2 regions of the Microbacterium sp. S308A+ genome follow, and region 2 is predicted to be linked to the other one. Evidence: predicted binding sites of a transcription regulator. Region 2 holds the regulator's gene; the other holds the start of a gene.

Region 1 (7,344 bases), on a different contig from region 2:
GCGACCGCGGCGAGCATCTCGCTCGACGGCTCTTTGAGCCCGCGCTCCATCTCCGACAGATACTGGGGCGAGACGCCGGCGCGGCGGGCCGTCTCGGCGAGGGTCTCGCCCCGATCCGCACGCTCCTCACGGAGCAGCTCGCCGACGACCTCCCGCCACAGGGGCTCCGGTCCAGAGCGGCCGGGAGACGCGAATCGGGAGGAGGTCTCGGCGAGGTCGGTCATGGCCACATGCTAGATGCGGAGGGACGGCCGGGACGAGCCGATCCGCTCACAGCAGAAAGCCGGACACGCTCCGCGGGTTGATCGTCACGCCGCCGTCGATCCATTCGACGGCGGCATAGCGGCGGAACCAGGAGACCTGGCGCCGGGCGTAACGCCGGGTGAGCGCCTGGGTCCGGGCAATCGCCTCTGCCTCAGTGACATCGCCGTTCAGCTGAGCGAGCGCCTGTGCGTAGCCGATCGCGCGACGAGCCGTCGCCCCCTGTTCGAGGCCCGCGTCACGCAGGCGGCTCACCTCGTCGACGAGCCCGTCCGACCACATGCGCTCCACCCGCCGGTCGAGGCGCTCGACCAGCGCCGCTCTGTCGACATCGACACCGAGGACACGGGTGTTCTCCTGCCAGGGCTCCGGAGCCTCAGGCAGCGCGGCTCCGTGCGTGCTCCCGCCCTGCTCGAGCACCTCGAGCGCGCGGACGATCCGGCGCCCGTTGCGCGGATCGACCCGTGCCGCCGTCCGCGGATCGATCTGTTCCAGACGGGTGAACAGCGATTCCGCGCCCACCGTGTCGAGCTCTGCCTCGAGACGTGCACGAATGCCGGCGTCGCGCGGCGGGAACCGGAAGTCGAAGAGCACGCTGGAGACGTACAGGCCCGACCCTCCGACGAGGATCGCGTCGGCTCCTCGGCTCTGGATCGCGGAGATCGCCGCCCTGGCCTCGGGCTGATACCAGGCGACCGCGGCCTCGTCGGTGACGTCGCAGACGTCGAGAAGGTGGTGCGGCACCCCGCAGCGCTCCGCGACGGGCAGCTTGGCCGTGCCGATGTTCATGCCGCGATAAAGCTGCATGGCGTCGGCGTTGACGATCTCCGCGTTCCGTCCCCGCTCCGCGAGCGCAGAGGCCAACGCGAGCGACAGGTCGCTCTTGCCCGTGCCCGTGGCCCCGACGATCGCCCACAGACGCGGCGCGTCCGCGGGTCGAGATCGGCCCACAGGCAGGTTCACCGTCCGAGCCGCGTCAGACGCCGGTGCGGAGCGTCGGCAGCCCGAGCGAGACGGACCGCGGGCCCTCTCCGGCGAGCGGGGTCGGCACACCGCACGACTCCGCCTGCGCCCGATCCCAGGCATCGCCGCCACGCGTCCGGCGAATGCGGAGAGGGGAACCGTCCGGCGCATCGGCAAGCAGGTGGAACGGCGCCGCATGCGTGACCAGGGCCGTCACGACGTCTCCCGGCCGCGGAAGGTCGGAGCCCGCCGGGACCTCGAAATGCACGAGGCGGTTGTCCTCCGCCCGGCCCGTGAGACGATGCGTCTCCGCGTCCTTCTTGCCCTCGCCCACCGATACGAGCACCTGCAGCTCACGTCCGAGCTGCTTCTGGTTCTCCTCTAGCGAGATGCGTTCCTGCAGGGCGATCAGGCGGTCGTAGCGAGCCTGCACGACCTCTTTGGGCACCTGATCGGGCATGACCGCCGCCGGGGTGCCTTCGCGGATCGAGTACTGGAAGGTGAACGCGCTGGCGAACCGCGCCTGCTCGACCACCCGCATCGTCTCCTCGAAGTCCTCTTCGGTCTCGCCGGGGAATCCCACGATGATGTCGGTGGAGATCGCCGCGTGGGGGATGCGAGCGCGCACCCGCTCCAGGATGCCGAGGAACCGCTCACTGCGATATGAGCGGCGCATGGCACGGAGGACCCGATCGCTCCCCGATTGCAGCGGCATGTGCAGCTGAGGCATCACCGCCGGAGTCTCAGCCATGGCGTCGATCACATCGTCGGTGAAGGCGGCGGGATGCGGGCTGGTGAAACGGATCCGCTCAAGCCCGTCGACCTCTCCCGCGGCGCGGAGGAGCTTGCCGAACGCCTGCCGATCCCCGAACTCCACTCCGTAGGAGTTCACGTTCTGCCCGAGAAGAGTGATCTCGATCGCCCCGTCGTCGACGAGAAGACGGATCTCGTTCAGGATGTCGCCAGGGCGTCGATCCTTCTCCTTGCCCCGGAGGCTGGGGACGATGCAGAAGGTGCAGGTGTTGTTGCAGCCGACCGAGATCGACACCCATCCGCTGTGCGCGGAGTCCCGTCGTGTCGGGAGCGTGGACGGGAAGACCTCCAACGACTCGAGGATCTCGACCTCGGCCTCGCCGTTGTGCCGCGCACGCTCCAGGAGACCGGGCAGCGAGCCCATGTTGTGCGTGCCGAAGACCACGTCCACCCAGGGCGCCTTGTCCAGGACCGCCTGTTTGTCCATCTGAGCGAGGCACCCGCCCACGGCGATCTGCATGCCGTCCCGCTTGTCCTTGCGGGACTTGAGGTGTCCCAGCGTCCCATAGAGCTTGCCCGCCGCGTTGTCGCGCACGGCGCAGGTGTTGATGATGACGACGTCCGCCTCGTCGCCCTCGCCCGCACGCACATACCCGGCGCTCTCCAACGATCCGGAGAGCCGCTCGGAGTCGTGGACGTTCATCTGGCACCCGAAGGTGCGCACCTCGTAGGTGCGCTGACGCCCGGCGGCATCCCGTGCCGCTGAGGAGGGCGCGATAATCGTCGGTTCACTGGCAGGACTGGTCATGATGTCAGCCATTCTACGTCGCGTTCCCGCGGATACTCCTCGCCTGCGGGCCTTCGCCGTCAGTCCTCGTCCGCGTCCTCGAAGCGGACCCGAGAACGGGCGTCCTGCACGCCACCGGTCCCGCCGAGGCCGATCCGTCCGCCGCCACGTCGCGCCTCCCGCATGGCGATCCGCGCCGCCTCCATGGCCACCCTGCCGGCATAGCCTCGACGGGCGAGCTGGCCGACGAGCCTCCGGAGAGCCGTGTCCTCGTCGAAACGGACGAGGGACGGAGCCTTCGTCCGAGCGAAATCAAGCGCGCGCTCGGCGTCGTCATCAGCCAGAGAGGAGAGCGCCGCCTCAGCGACGTCGCGGGGCACGCCCCGTTGCGCCAGCGTCCGCCCGATCGCGACCCGCCCCTGGCCTTTGCGCTCTGACCCCGCGGTGACCAGATACTCGGCCAGCGCCTGGTCGTTGAGATAGCCCCGTCCCTCGAACTCGACGATCACCTCGTCGATCCGCTCCCGCGAGACGCCCTGGCCACGCAGGAGGTCACGCGCCTCGACCGAGGAGAGCTGCTTTGCCCGCAGCCGCCGCACGAGGAGCTCCCGCGCGTCAGGATGAGACGACCGGTCTTGCTCATGAGACGCGTGGTCACGATCGGAAGGAACCCGCGATTCAGCGGGGCTCGTATGTCTCCCGATCGCTCGAAGACGGGCACGATGTGCGGGATGATCAGGCCCCGGGCCTCGGTCGTTCTCGGGATCAGCGCTCTGCGCCACGGCGTCGTGAAACGCGTCTTGACGTGAACCGCCGCGGCCGAAGAGAGGGATCACGGGGGCGAGCTCCTCCGGCTGCTCGCCCCCGTTCTCGATGCCCATCAGGCCGGACGACGCTGCGCGAGCTCGTCGCCCAGGGCCTCGGCCGGCGCCGCCGCGCCGCCCACACCCAGCTTCTGCTTGATCTGCGTCTCGATCGCGCCGGCGACGTCCGGGTTGTTGATCAGGAAGTTTCGGGCGTTCTCCTTGCCTTGGCCGAGCTGATCGCCGTCGTAGGTGTACCACGCGCCGGACTTCTTCACGATGCCGTGGTCCACACCGAAGTCGATCAGGCTGCCCTCGCGGGAGATGCCCGTGCCGTACAGGATGTCGAACTCGGCCTGCTTGAACGGCGGGGCCATCTTGTTCTTGACGACCTTGACCCTGGTCCGGTTGCCGACGGCCTCGGCACCGTCCTTCAGCGTCTCGATCCGACGGATGTCGAGCCGTACGGAGGCGTAGAACTTCAGCGCCTTGCCGCCGGCAGTGGTCTCGGGTGACCCGAAGAAGACGCCGATCTTCTCACGCAGCTGGTTGATGAAGATCGCGGTCGTCTTGGTCTGGTTGAGACCGCCGGTCAGCTTGCGGAGCGCCTGGGACATCAGCCGGGCCTGAAGCCCCACGTGCGAGTCACCCATCTCGCCCTCGATCTCGGCACGCGGCACGAGGGCCGCGACCGAGTCGATCACCACGAGGTCGATCGCCCCCGAGCGGATCAGCATGTCGGCGATCTCGAGAGCCTGCTCGCCGGTGTCAGGCTGGGACACGAGCAGCTGGTCGATGTCGACGCCGAGCTTCTTCGCATAGTCGGGGTCGAGCGCATGCTCGGCGTCGACGAAGGCAGCGATGCCGCCCGCCCGCTGCACGTTGGCGATCGCGTGCAGAGTCAGCGTGGTCTTACCAGAAGACTCCGGACCATAGATCTCGATGATGCGTCCTCGCGGCAGGCCGCCCACGCCGAGCGCGACGTCGAGCGCGATGGAGCCGGTGGGGATGACCTCGACAGGAGCGCGCTCGTCGCTGCCCAGGCGCATGACCGAGCCCTTTCCGAACTGCTTGTCGATCTGCGCGAGAGCCGATTCCAGGGCCCTTTCACGGTCTGCGGGAGATGGCATGGCGTGCTCCTTCGTGCTCGTTTCCTGCCGCCTGTAGGCTGTCGCGACGTTCCCGGCTGGGCCCGCTCTCCGACAAGGCGTATGACACCTCGGTCATGTCGACCACGGTATGAGAGGCCTCCGACATCCGGAGAAGACCTTGCAGGATCCGTGAACGACCACCCGTGGACGTCATCTGTGCAGGAGCCTACGCTCGCCATCGAACGGATTTTCGATGACACGCCGATGCGTCCGGACCTCCGTTCGAACACGCCGAACCCGCTCAGCGTCGGCGCGGCTCCAATCGGCCAGCGCCATAGCGCCGATCGGCAGGCACGTCCGTCTCCTCGCACAGCGCGAGCCAGATCTCGCGGGGAGGGACCCCCGCCGACAACGCCTCAGAAGAGGTCCGCCCGCCCAGTGCGCTCAGCACGAGGTCATCGACCAGAGAGGACGCCCGTGCGCCGAACTCGGCTTCGACGGCACGAAGGAACTCGCTACGGCGCATCCGATCAGCGGAGCGTGAGCTCGGGCTCGACCTCGGCGACCAGCTCGTCCGGCACGACATCCGGGAAGACCTGGATGCCCTCAAGCACCGAGATCCGGTCGCCGACCTCGCGCATGATCGTCGAGATGGGGACGTCGAGCGCGTCCGCGACGGACGCGAGGATCTCGCTGGACGCCTCTTTCTGCCCGCGCTCGACCTCACTGAGATAACCGAGGGCAACCGAGGCCTTGCTCGCCACCTGGCGCAGCGTGCGACCCTTCTGCAGGCGGAAGTCCCGCAGCACGTCGCCGATCTCCTGTCGTACAAGGATCATCGGAACCCCCTCTCCTCATCGTCCGGCCGGACGCTTCTGCCCGATCGGATGGTCAGTCTAACCCGACCCGCTGGCATCGAATCTAGTTTTTCATCCTGTGCTTTGAATGTGAGCACACTGGACTCAACTTCGGAGCGGAGGGTGTTATTCCCCGTCCTCCGAGATCCACTCGCGCAGATACGACAGCGCCGCCGAGACGGCCTCAGCCCTGATCGCAGCGCGGTCCCCCTCGAAGCGGAACGCTCTGCTCTCCTGACGGTCTCCGCGGCTCACTCCGATGTGGACCGTGCCGATCGGAGCCCCGTCCTGCATCGTCGGGCCCGCGACCCCGGTGGTCGAGACGCCGACCTCGGCCTCCCCGCCCTCTACCGTCAAGGCCTTGCGCGCGCCACGAGCCATCTGGCGCGCCACCTCGCCGTCGACCGGTCCTCGCTCGGCCAGGAGGCGCGCATCGACGCCGAGGAGGGTCTGCTTGACCGGCGTGGCATAGGCGATCACGGCGCCGCGAAACACATCCGAGGCCCCGGGAACCGTGACCAACGCGGCGGAGAGCGCTCCCCCGGTCAGCGATTCGGCGACCGCGAGGTGCAGTCCGCGATGGCGGAGCAACGCCAGAAGCTCCTCCGCCTGGTCGGTCACGATGCGCGCCGCTCCTTCCGCGCCCCGCGCATCTGCGCCGCGACATAGTCGACGCCGCTCGCGACGGTCAGCACCAGCACGACGATCATGAGGACGAACGTCACGAGCGTCCACGGGCCGAGGCCGATCAGCACGTGCAGCGGCAGCAGCACCCACCCCAGAGCGACCCCCTGGACGGCGGTCTTCAGCTTTCCCATCCAGGCGGCGGCGACCACGTGCTCCTTGGCGACCACGAGGCGATGGACCGTGATGCCCCACTCCCGGAGGAGGATGACGCCGACGATCCACCAGGAGACCTCGTCGAGGATGGCCAGGCCGATGAAGCCCGCCCCCGTGAGGAGCTTGTCGGCGATCGGGTCCCAGAGCTTTCCGAAGTCGCTGACGAGATCGTAGCGGCGCGCGAGGTACCCGTCGACCCAGTCGGTCGAGATCGCGAGGATGAACAGGGCAGCCGCGGTCCAGCGCAGCGCAGGCTGGCCCAGGCCATACGTGCCGCCCAGGAACAGCAGCACGAAGAAGACGACCGCGAGCGGGATCCGAGCGATCGTGATCGCGTTGGGGAGCTGTCTCGGGATGGCCATCAGTCGCGTCCCGTCAGACCCCAGGCGTCCTCATCGCCCTCAGCCTCGACGACGGGAAGTCCCCGAAACTGCGCCTCGATCGCATCCGCCCCGTACGGATCGGCGGAGGAGGCGGCCGCGGCAGCCGCACCCGACGAAGGGGCGGCACCGGCCGAGGGGCCGCCCGAGGGCGGATCCTCGCCACGGAGCTTGGCCATGACCGACGGCAGCTGCTCGGCGGTGACGAGCACGTCTCGCGCCTTCGACCCCTCCGAGGGACCGACGATCTCACGCGACTCCAGGAGATCCATGAGGCGCCCTGCCTTGGCGAACCCGACACGGAGCTTCCGTTGCAGCATCGAGGTGGACCCGAACTGCGTCGAGACGACGAGCTCGGCAGCGGCCAGCAGGAGCTCGAGGTCGTCGCCGATGTCCTCGTCGACCTCTTTCTTCGCCGGGGCCATGGCCTCCTGCACGTCCGGACGGTATTCCGGCCGCGCCTGGGCAGTGACATGCTTCACGACCGCGTCGATCTCGTCCTCCTGCACCCATGCGCCTTGGAGGCGGAAGGGCTTGGAGGAGCCCATCGGTGAGAACAGCGCGTCTCCTTGGCCGATGAGCTTGTCGGCGCCGGGGCTGTCCAGGATC
Region 2 (7,344 bases):
AGCGGATCCGGATCGGTCGCCCCCGGAGCGAGCCGGCGGACGCGCTGGTCGCCGCCGTCGACGAAGAGGAGGGCGCCGTCCCTGTCGACCGTCCACGCGCCGCCGCCATACTCATGGACACGGGAGCGTGCGCTCCACGGCGCGGGGAGCACGTCGACGATCTCCCCTGCAGCGCCACGGCGGCGGACGCTGGTCCGTCCTCGTTCGGCGGGGACCGACTCGCCCCACCACGCCTCTCCGGCCACGAAACGGGCTCCGTCGAGGCGGACGCCCCCGGAGGCGAGGTTCGCGGCGGACAAGGGCGAGGGCCAGGAGCCGTAGGGGGCAGACATGTCTCGAGCCTAACCAGCGGGCGCTGACACACGGCGTCACACAAGTGTGCGGCGAGAGGCGCGCGTCCATAGCGTGATGGTCAGGCATCCGAGCCCGGATGCCGGAGCCGTGGCCGCCGAGCCAGCTCGGACCGAGTCAGAGCAGGGAGTGCCGATGTCCTTCGCCTCGACGTCCGACACGCCCTCGGAGGGCGCCTGTCCGGCGCCGGCCGTCCCGTTCTCGTTCGAGCTCTATCCGCCGCGTTCCGCGTCGCCCTCCGAGGCGTTGCATGAGACGGTTCGGCGCCTCGCGGCGGCCGGTCCCCGGTTTCTCTCCGTCACATACGGCGCGGGGGGCTCCACCGGTGGTCGGTCGCTGGAGGTCCTCCGCTACATCCGGGAGCACACCGACGTCGAGCCGCTCGCGCATCTCACCTGTGTGGGGAACACCTACGCGGGGGCCACGCGCCTCATCCGGGAGTTCCTCGACGCGGGCATCCTCAGCTTCCTCGCGCTGCGGGGCGACCCGCCGGCCGGTGAGACGGCGCCTTTCCTCGGCGATCTGGAGAGCGCCGCTCAGCTCGTCCAGCTCATCGACCGGGCCCAGGCGGAGCGCGCGCCCTACGAGGAGCAGCCCGTGCCGGGTCTCCCTGGCGCCGTCCGGGTGTCGCCGAGGCGCAAGGTGAACATCGCGGTCGCGGCGTTCCCGAACGGGCACCCCCGATCCTCGCATCGCACGCAGGACGTCGAGGCGTTGGTGGCGAAGCAGGCGGCGGGCGCGACCCTGGCCATCACACAGCTGTTCTTCCACGCCGACGACTATCTCGCGTTCGTCGAGCGGGCGCGTCTCGCGGGCGTCACGATCCCGATCCTCCCCGGGATCATGCCGATCACGTCACCGGCCCGGCTGCGACGGGTCCTCGAGCTCTCCGGCGAGGAGTTGCCGAGCGAGCTCGCGATCGCGCTGGAGGTGGAGCCGACGACCGAGGGGAGGGCGGAGATCGGGATCGCCTCCGCCGCGGCGCTCGCCCGCGAGGTCGTCGCGGGGGGCGCCCCCGGGGTCCACCTCTACGCGTTCAACCAGCACACCACCGTCCTCCGCGTCCTCGAGGACGCGGGGCTCCTGCACTCGTCCGCGGCACGTTGAGGCGCGGAGAGCCGGACACCCAGAGAAATGAGGAGCGACATGACCGCATTCCCCGATGGCACGATCCTCGGCTACCCCCGTATCGGGCGTCGCCGCGAGCTGAAGAAGGCCGTCGAGGCCTTCTGGGCTGGCCAGATCGGCGAGGAGGAGCTGGAGGCGACCGCCGCGGCGCTGCGGGCGGCGAACCGGGAGCGCCTGGCGTCGCGGGGGCTCGGCCGCGCCGACTCCTCGATCCCCGAGTCGTTCTCGTTCTATGACCAGGTCCTGGACGCGGCGGTGACGGTGGGGGCGATCCCGGAGCGGTTCGAGGAGCTCCGTGGCGACGACGGCGCGATCGGCCTCCCGGCGTACTTCACGATCGCACGCGGCGAGGGCGACCGGGCGCCGCTCGAGATGACCAAGTGGTTCGACACGAACTATCACTACCTCGTCCCCGAGATCTCCCCGACGACGGCGTTCTCGCTCTCGAGCGATCGTCTGGTGCGGGAGACCGCGGAGGCCGTCTCGGCGGGCTATCGCACCCGTCCCGTCATCGTAGGCCCTGTCACCTTCCTCGCGCTGTCCAAAGCGGCCGACGGGGCGCCGGGTGGCTTCTCCCCGCTGTCGCGGCTGGAGGACCTGGTCCCCGTCTACGCGGAGCTGCTCGGCCGGCTGAAGGCCGTGGGCGCGGAGTGGGTGCAGCTGGACGAGCCGGCGCTCGTGAGCGAGTCGCTGCCGGTCCCGTCCGCCGAGCTGGGCGCCGCGGCAGCACGCGCCTATGCGGCGCTCGGTGCGGTCGCCGACCGACCGTCGATCTTCGTCGCAGCCCCGTACGCGTCCCTCGGCGAGAACCTCGCGGTCCTCGCCGCGGCGCCGATCGAGGCGATCGGTCTCGACCTCGTTCGCGGCACAGTGCCGGAGGACGTCGTCGCCGGTCTCGCGAGCAAGACCCTCGTCGGCGGCGTGATCGACGGGCACAACGTCTGGCGCGGCGACCTCGCCGCGGCCTTCGACGCGCTCGAGCGGCTGCGAGCGCTCGGCGCTCCGGTCGCGGCGGCGACCTCGACCTCGCTGCTGCACGTTCCGCACGACGTCGAGGATGAGACCAGGCTCGGAGCACGCCTCGTCTCCTGGCTCGCCTTCGCCGATCAGAAGGCGGAGCAGGTCGTGACCCTGGCCCGGGGGCTCCGCGAGGGGCGCGTGGCGATCACGGCCGAGCTCGACGCCGCCTCCGCAGCGCTCGTCGATCGCCTCGGCGCCCCCGGCGTGCGTGACGGAGCGGTCAGGGAGCGCGCCGCCGCGCTCGGCGGCGGAGACTTCGCCCGGGACGACTATGCCGTACGGGTCTCGGCGCAGGAGTCGCTGGGATTGCCGGCGCTTCCGCTCACCACCATCGGCTCCTTCCCGCAGACCGGGGACATCCGCCGCGCCCGTGCCCGGTTCACCCGAGGCGAGATCCCCGTCGAGGACTACGAGGGCTTCCTCCGGGACGAGGTCGCCCGCGTGGTCTCGCTCCAGGAGGACCTCGGGCTCGACGTCCTGGTGCACGGCGAGCCCGAGCGCAACGACATGGTGCAGTACTTCGCGGAGAGCCTCGATGGCTTCGAAGTGACCGAGCACGGCTGGGTGCAGTCGTACGGCTCCAGGGCGACGCGCCCGTCGATCCTCTGGGGCGACGTGGCACGGCCCGCGCCCATGACGGTGGCCTGGTCCGCCTATGCGCAGTCGCTCACGACGAAGCCGATGAAGGGGATGCTCACCGGCCCGGTGACGATCCTCGCCTGGTCCTTCGTGCGTGACGACCAGCCGCTCGCGGAGACCGCGAACCAGGTGGCCCTTGCGCTCCGTGACGAGATCTCCGATCTGGAGGCGGCCGGCATCGGCATCGTGCAGGTCGACGAGCCGGCCCTGCGCGAGCTGCTTCCGCTCAAGAAGGCGGACCAGCCCTCCTACCTCCGGTGGTCGGTGGACGCTTTCCGGCTCGCCACCGCCGGCGCGGCGCCGGCGACCCAGGTGCATACCCACCTCTGCTACTCGGAGTTCGGCGTGGTCATCGACGCCATCCGTGCGCTCGACGCCGACGTCACCTCCATCGAGGCCGCCCGGAGCAGGATGGAGGTGGTGACCGACATCGCTGCCGCCGGCTTCGACCACGGAATCGGTCCTGGCGTGTACGACATCCATTCGCCGCGCGTGCCGAGCGTGGACGAGGTCGAGTCGCTGCTGCGGCGCGCGGTCGCCGAGATCCCCACTCGACAGCTCTGGGTGAACCCGGACTGCGGGCTCAAGACGCGTGGGTACGAGGAGACGAACGCCTCGCTGCGCAACATCGTGGAGGCCACTCGTCGCGTCAGGGCGGAGGTGGCCGCGGTCGTCTGATCCCGGTCCGTGTCTGGGATGAGGGGGCCTCGTCGGCGTCGGCCGCCGGTGAGGCCCCCTCGCCGCTCGAGCTCGCGGGCGCCGAACAGCGCGACTCTGACCGGAAGGCTCAGACGGCGCGGAGGACGGCCACGACCTTGCCCAGGACTACGGCCTCGTCGCCGAGGATCGGCTCGAACGCCGAGTTGCGGGGGAGCAGCCAGGTGTGGCCGTCCCGGCGTCGGAAGGTCTTGACCGTCGCCTCGCCGTCCAACATCGCCGCGACGATCTCACCGTTGTCGGCGGTGTTCTGGGCGCGCACCACGACCCAGTCGCCGTCGCAGATCGCCGCGTCGATCATCGACTCGCCTGAGACCTTGAGCATGAAGAGATCGCCTTTGCCGACGAGCTGGCGGGGGAGAGGGAAGATCTCCTCCACCTGCTGCTCGGCGGTGATCGGGATTCCTGCGGCGATCCGGCCGACCAACGGCACGAGCGCGGCGTCGCCGACCGATGGCGCGAGGTCGGCGGGGTTCTCGCCGGCCGTGCCGGGAAGGTCGATGAGGACTTCCATCGCGCGGGTCTTGCCGGGGTCGCGACGGAGGTATCCGCTCAGCTCGAGCTGGCCGAGCTGATGAGTCACGCTGGAGAGGGACTTGAGTCCGACGGCGTCGCCGATCTCGCGCATGCTCGGCGGGTACCCGTTGCGGGCGATCGAGGTCTGGATGACCTCGAGGATCGCCATCTGCTTGGGGCTGAGGTTCTTCCGACGCCGGGTGCGTGAGGCCTCGGGGGTGGGCGTCGCGCCATCGCTCATGGCTTCTCCTCCGTCTGCTCCGCCGGTGCGGATTCGAATGTCGGTGGCCCGTGGTGGGCTGTCGTTATCGAAACCGTATCCGAGGAAGGCTCCGAATCGGAAGATCCGTTCGAGCGTGTCCGGGTCTTCGTCGAAAGATCTCTCGAACACCGCTTGACAGATGTTCGAATTCGAAGCTATCTTCGGAACGTAGCTTCGCACCCTGAGGTTTTGGGGAGCGTACAGCCGCATCAGACGTCCCAAGGAGCAGCCGACATGAGCAGCATCACTCTCGCCCCCGCGTTCTCCGACTCCGTCCCGCGTTCGCGGGCTGGAGCGGCGGTCCTCCCGGCCGAGACCGCGGCCGCCGGCCTTTCTGCGTCGTCGGCTCCGAAGACGCGACTCCGGATCACCGCCCGCGGCCGTCGGGTGCTCGCAGGGCTTGTCGCCCTCCCCGTGGCCGGGGCGATCGCCTTCGCGGTTCTGGGCGGTGGCACGGCTCTCGCCTCGGGGACGCAGACGAGCGGCGCCAGCTTCCAGACGGTGACCGTCATGCCGGGGGACTCGCTGTGGTCGATCGCCACCGAGATCGCACCCGACGCCGACCCCCGCGATGTCGTCGACGCGATCGCCCGTCTGAACCTCATCCGGAGCGGCACGCTGGAGATCGGTCAGAAGATCTCGATTCCCGCGCAGTATTCGTCGGCCAGGTGAGCCCTTCGTAGAGAACCTGCGCCAAGGATCCTGAGCGACCTGCTCGGGGGTGCGCCGTGGCGTCTCGACGCGTCGGCGAAGGACGGTTCCGCGTCGTAGCATGGCAAGGGTGACTGCCTCTCTCGACGATCTCCCGTTGCGCGACGATCTCCGCGGCATGCGCCCATACGGCGCGCCGCAGGCGCCGCTGCCGGTCGCCCTCAACGTGAACGAGAACACCCACCCGGTGCCGGAGCAGGTCGCCAGCGACATCCTTGACGACATTGCGGTGGCGTTGCACGAGGTCAACCGTTACCCCGACCGGGAGTTCACCACACTGCGGGAAGGGTTCGCAGGCTATCTGGGGCACGGCCTGGGAGCGGAGAGCATCTGGGCCGGCAACGGCTCGAACGAGGTCCTTCAGCACATCCTGCAGGCCTTCGCCGGCCCGGGGCGGACGGTCTTCGGGTTCGCGCCGACGTACTCGATGTATCCGCTCCTGGCACAGGGCACCGGTGCGCGGTGGCGGGCGGGCGCACGGCAATCGGACTATTCGCTCATCGTCGAGGATGCCGTCGCGCAGATCGCCGAGGCAGACCCCGACGTGGTGCTGCTCTGCGCCCCTAACAATCCCACGGGCACGCCTCTCGGACTCGACGTGATCGAGGCCGTGTACGAGACGACGAGAGGGATCGTCGTCGTCGACGAGGCATACCAGGAGTTCGCTCCGAAGGAGGCGCCGTCGGCGCTCTCGCTCCTGGAAGGACGCCCGCGCCTCGCCGTCTCCCGCACGATGAGCAAGGCCTTCGCTTTCGCCGGGGCGCGGGTCGGCTACCTCGCCGCCGATCCAGCGTTCATCGACGCGCTCCGGCTGGTCCGCCTGCCGTACCACCTGAGCGCGCTGACCCAGGCCGCGGCCGTGGCGGCGTTGCGCAACGCGCCGACCATGCTCGCGATGGTGGACGAGATCGTCGCGCAGCGCGACCGGATCTCCGCCACTCTCGAGGCGATCGGCTACGCACCGCACGAGTCATGGACGAACTTCGTGCTCTTCGGCGATGTGGCGGATCCGGCGGCGACCTGGCGTGCGCTCTATGACCGCGGGGTGCTCATCCGCGACGTCGGGATCCCCGGTCACCTGCGTGTCACAGCCGGCACCGAGGCGGAGACGACCGCGTTCCTGGACGCCCTCGCCTCGGTAGGATCTGCCGTATGACCGCCCGCACCGCCACGCGCATCCGCTCGACCTCGGAGTCGACCGTCGAGCTCGAGCTGAACCTCGACGGCACGGGACGGAGCCGCATCGACACGTCGGTGCCCTTCTTCGACCATCTCCTCACGGCGTTTGCGAAGCACTCCCTCACCGACCTCACGGTGCGGGCCTCGGGCGACACCGACATCGACGCGCACCACACCGTCGAGGACGTCTCGATCGTGCTCGGGCAGGCGATCCGCGACGCGCTCGGCGACAAGTCGGGGATCTCGCGTTACGGCGATGCCCTCGTGCCCCTTGACGAGGCGCTCGCGCAGGCGGTCGTCGACGTCTCGGGGCGCCCCTACCTCGTGCACGACGGCGAGCCGGACGGGTTCGCACTGCACCTCGTCGGCGGGCACTTCACCGGGTCGCTCGTCCGCCACGCGTTCGAGGCGATCGCTTTCAATGCTGGCCTGACCGTGCACGTCCGCGTGCTCGGCGGCCGCGACCCGCACCACATCGCGGAGGCGGAGTTCAAGGCGTTCGCCCGTGCGTTTCGGCAGGCCAAGGCTCTGGATCCGCTGATCGAGGGTGTGCCGTCCACCAAGGGCGCGCTGTGATCAGGCCCCGCGTCGCGGTCTTCGACTACGGGTCGGGCAATGTCCACTCGGCGGTGAAGGCGCTCGCTCGGGCCGGCGCCGATGCCGAGCTCACTGCCGACCGATCCGCCGCGCTCGAGGCGGACGGGCTGGTGGTCCCCGGCGTGGGCGCCTTCGCGGCGGTGCGTGAGGCGCTTCTGGCCCAGAGGGGGGACGAGCTGATCGAGCGCCGGCTCGCCGGAGGCCGGCCGGTGCTCGGGATCTGC

The links. The regulator LexA, encoded in region 2, represses DNA repair genes until DNA is damaged. The targets are predictions, from matches to a motif close to TCGAACANNTGTTCGA.
Region 1: recA (recombinase RecA) is a predicted target of LexA. The motif match lies at 4,897-4,912, and genes of this name have one in related genera.

What each region holds. Positions count from the first base shown of each region.
Region 1 is NZ_JBNAFT010000001.1:689,936-697,279, forward strand. Features, by position in the region: gene ACP15J_RS03265 (helix-turn-helix domain-containing protein) at 1-224, opposite strand, end outside; gene miaA (tRNA (adenosine(37)-N6)-dimethylallyltransferase MiaA) at 271-1,218, opposite strand; gene miaB (tRNA (N6-isopentenyl adenosine(37)-C2)-methylthiotransferase MiaB) at 1,238-2,785, opposite strand; gene ACP15J_RS03280 (regulatory protein RecX) at 2,845-3,363, opposite strand; gene recA (recombinase RecA) at 3,645-4,697, opposite strand; gene ACP15J_RS03290 (DUF3046 domain-containing protein) at 4,960-5,184, opposite strand; gene ACP15J_RS03295 (helix-turn-helix domain-containing protein) at 5,189-5,497, opposite strand; gene ACP15J_RS03300 (CinA family protein) at 5,642-6,136, opposite strand; gene pgsA (CDP-diacylglycerol--glycerol-3-phosphate 3-phosphatidyltransferase) at 6,133-6,717, opposite strand; gene ACP15J_RS03310 (DNA translocase FtsK) at 6,717-7,344, opposite strand, start outside.
Region 2 is NZ_JBNAFT010000002.1:728,733-736,076, forward strand. Features, by position in the region: gene ACP15J_RS09340 (S9 family peptidase) at 1-332, opposite strand, end outside; gene ACP15J_RS09345 (methylenetetrahydrofolate reductase) at 487-1,458, shown strand; gene metE (5-methyltetrahydropteroyltriglutamate--homocysteine S-methyltransferase) at 1,498-3,816, shown strand; gene lexA (transcriptional repressor LexA) at 3,926-4,612, opposite strand; gene ACP15J_RS09360 (LysM peptidoglycan-binding domain-containing protein) at 4,868-5,305, shown strand; gene ACP15J_RS09365 (histidinol-phosphate transaminase) at 5,406-6,500, shown strand; gene hisB (imidazoleglycerol-phosphate dehydratase HisB) at 6,497-7,099, shown strand; gene hisH (imidazole glycerol phosphate synthase subunit HisH) at 7,096-7,344, shown strand, end outside.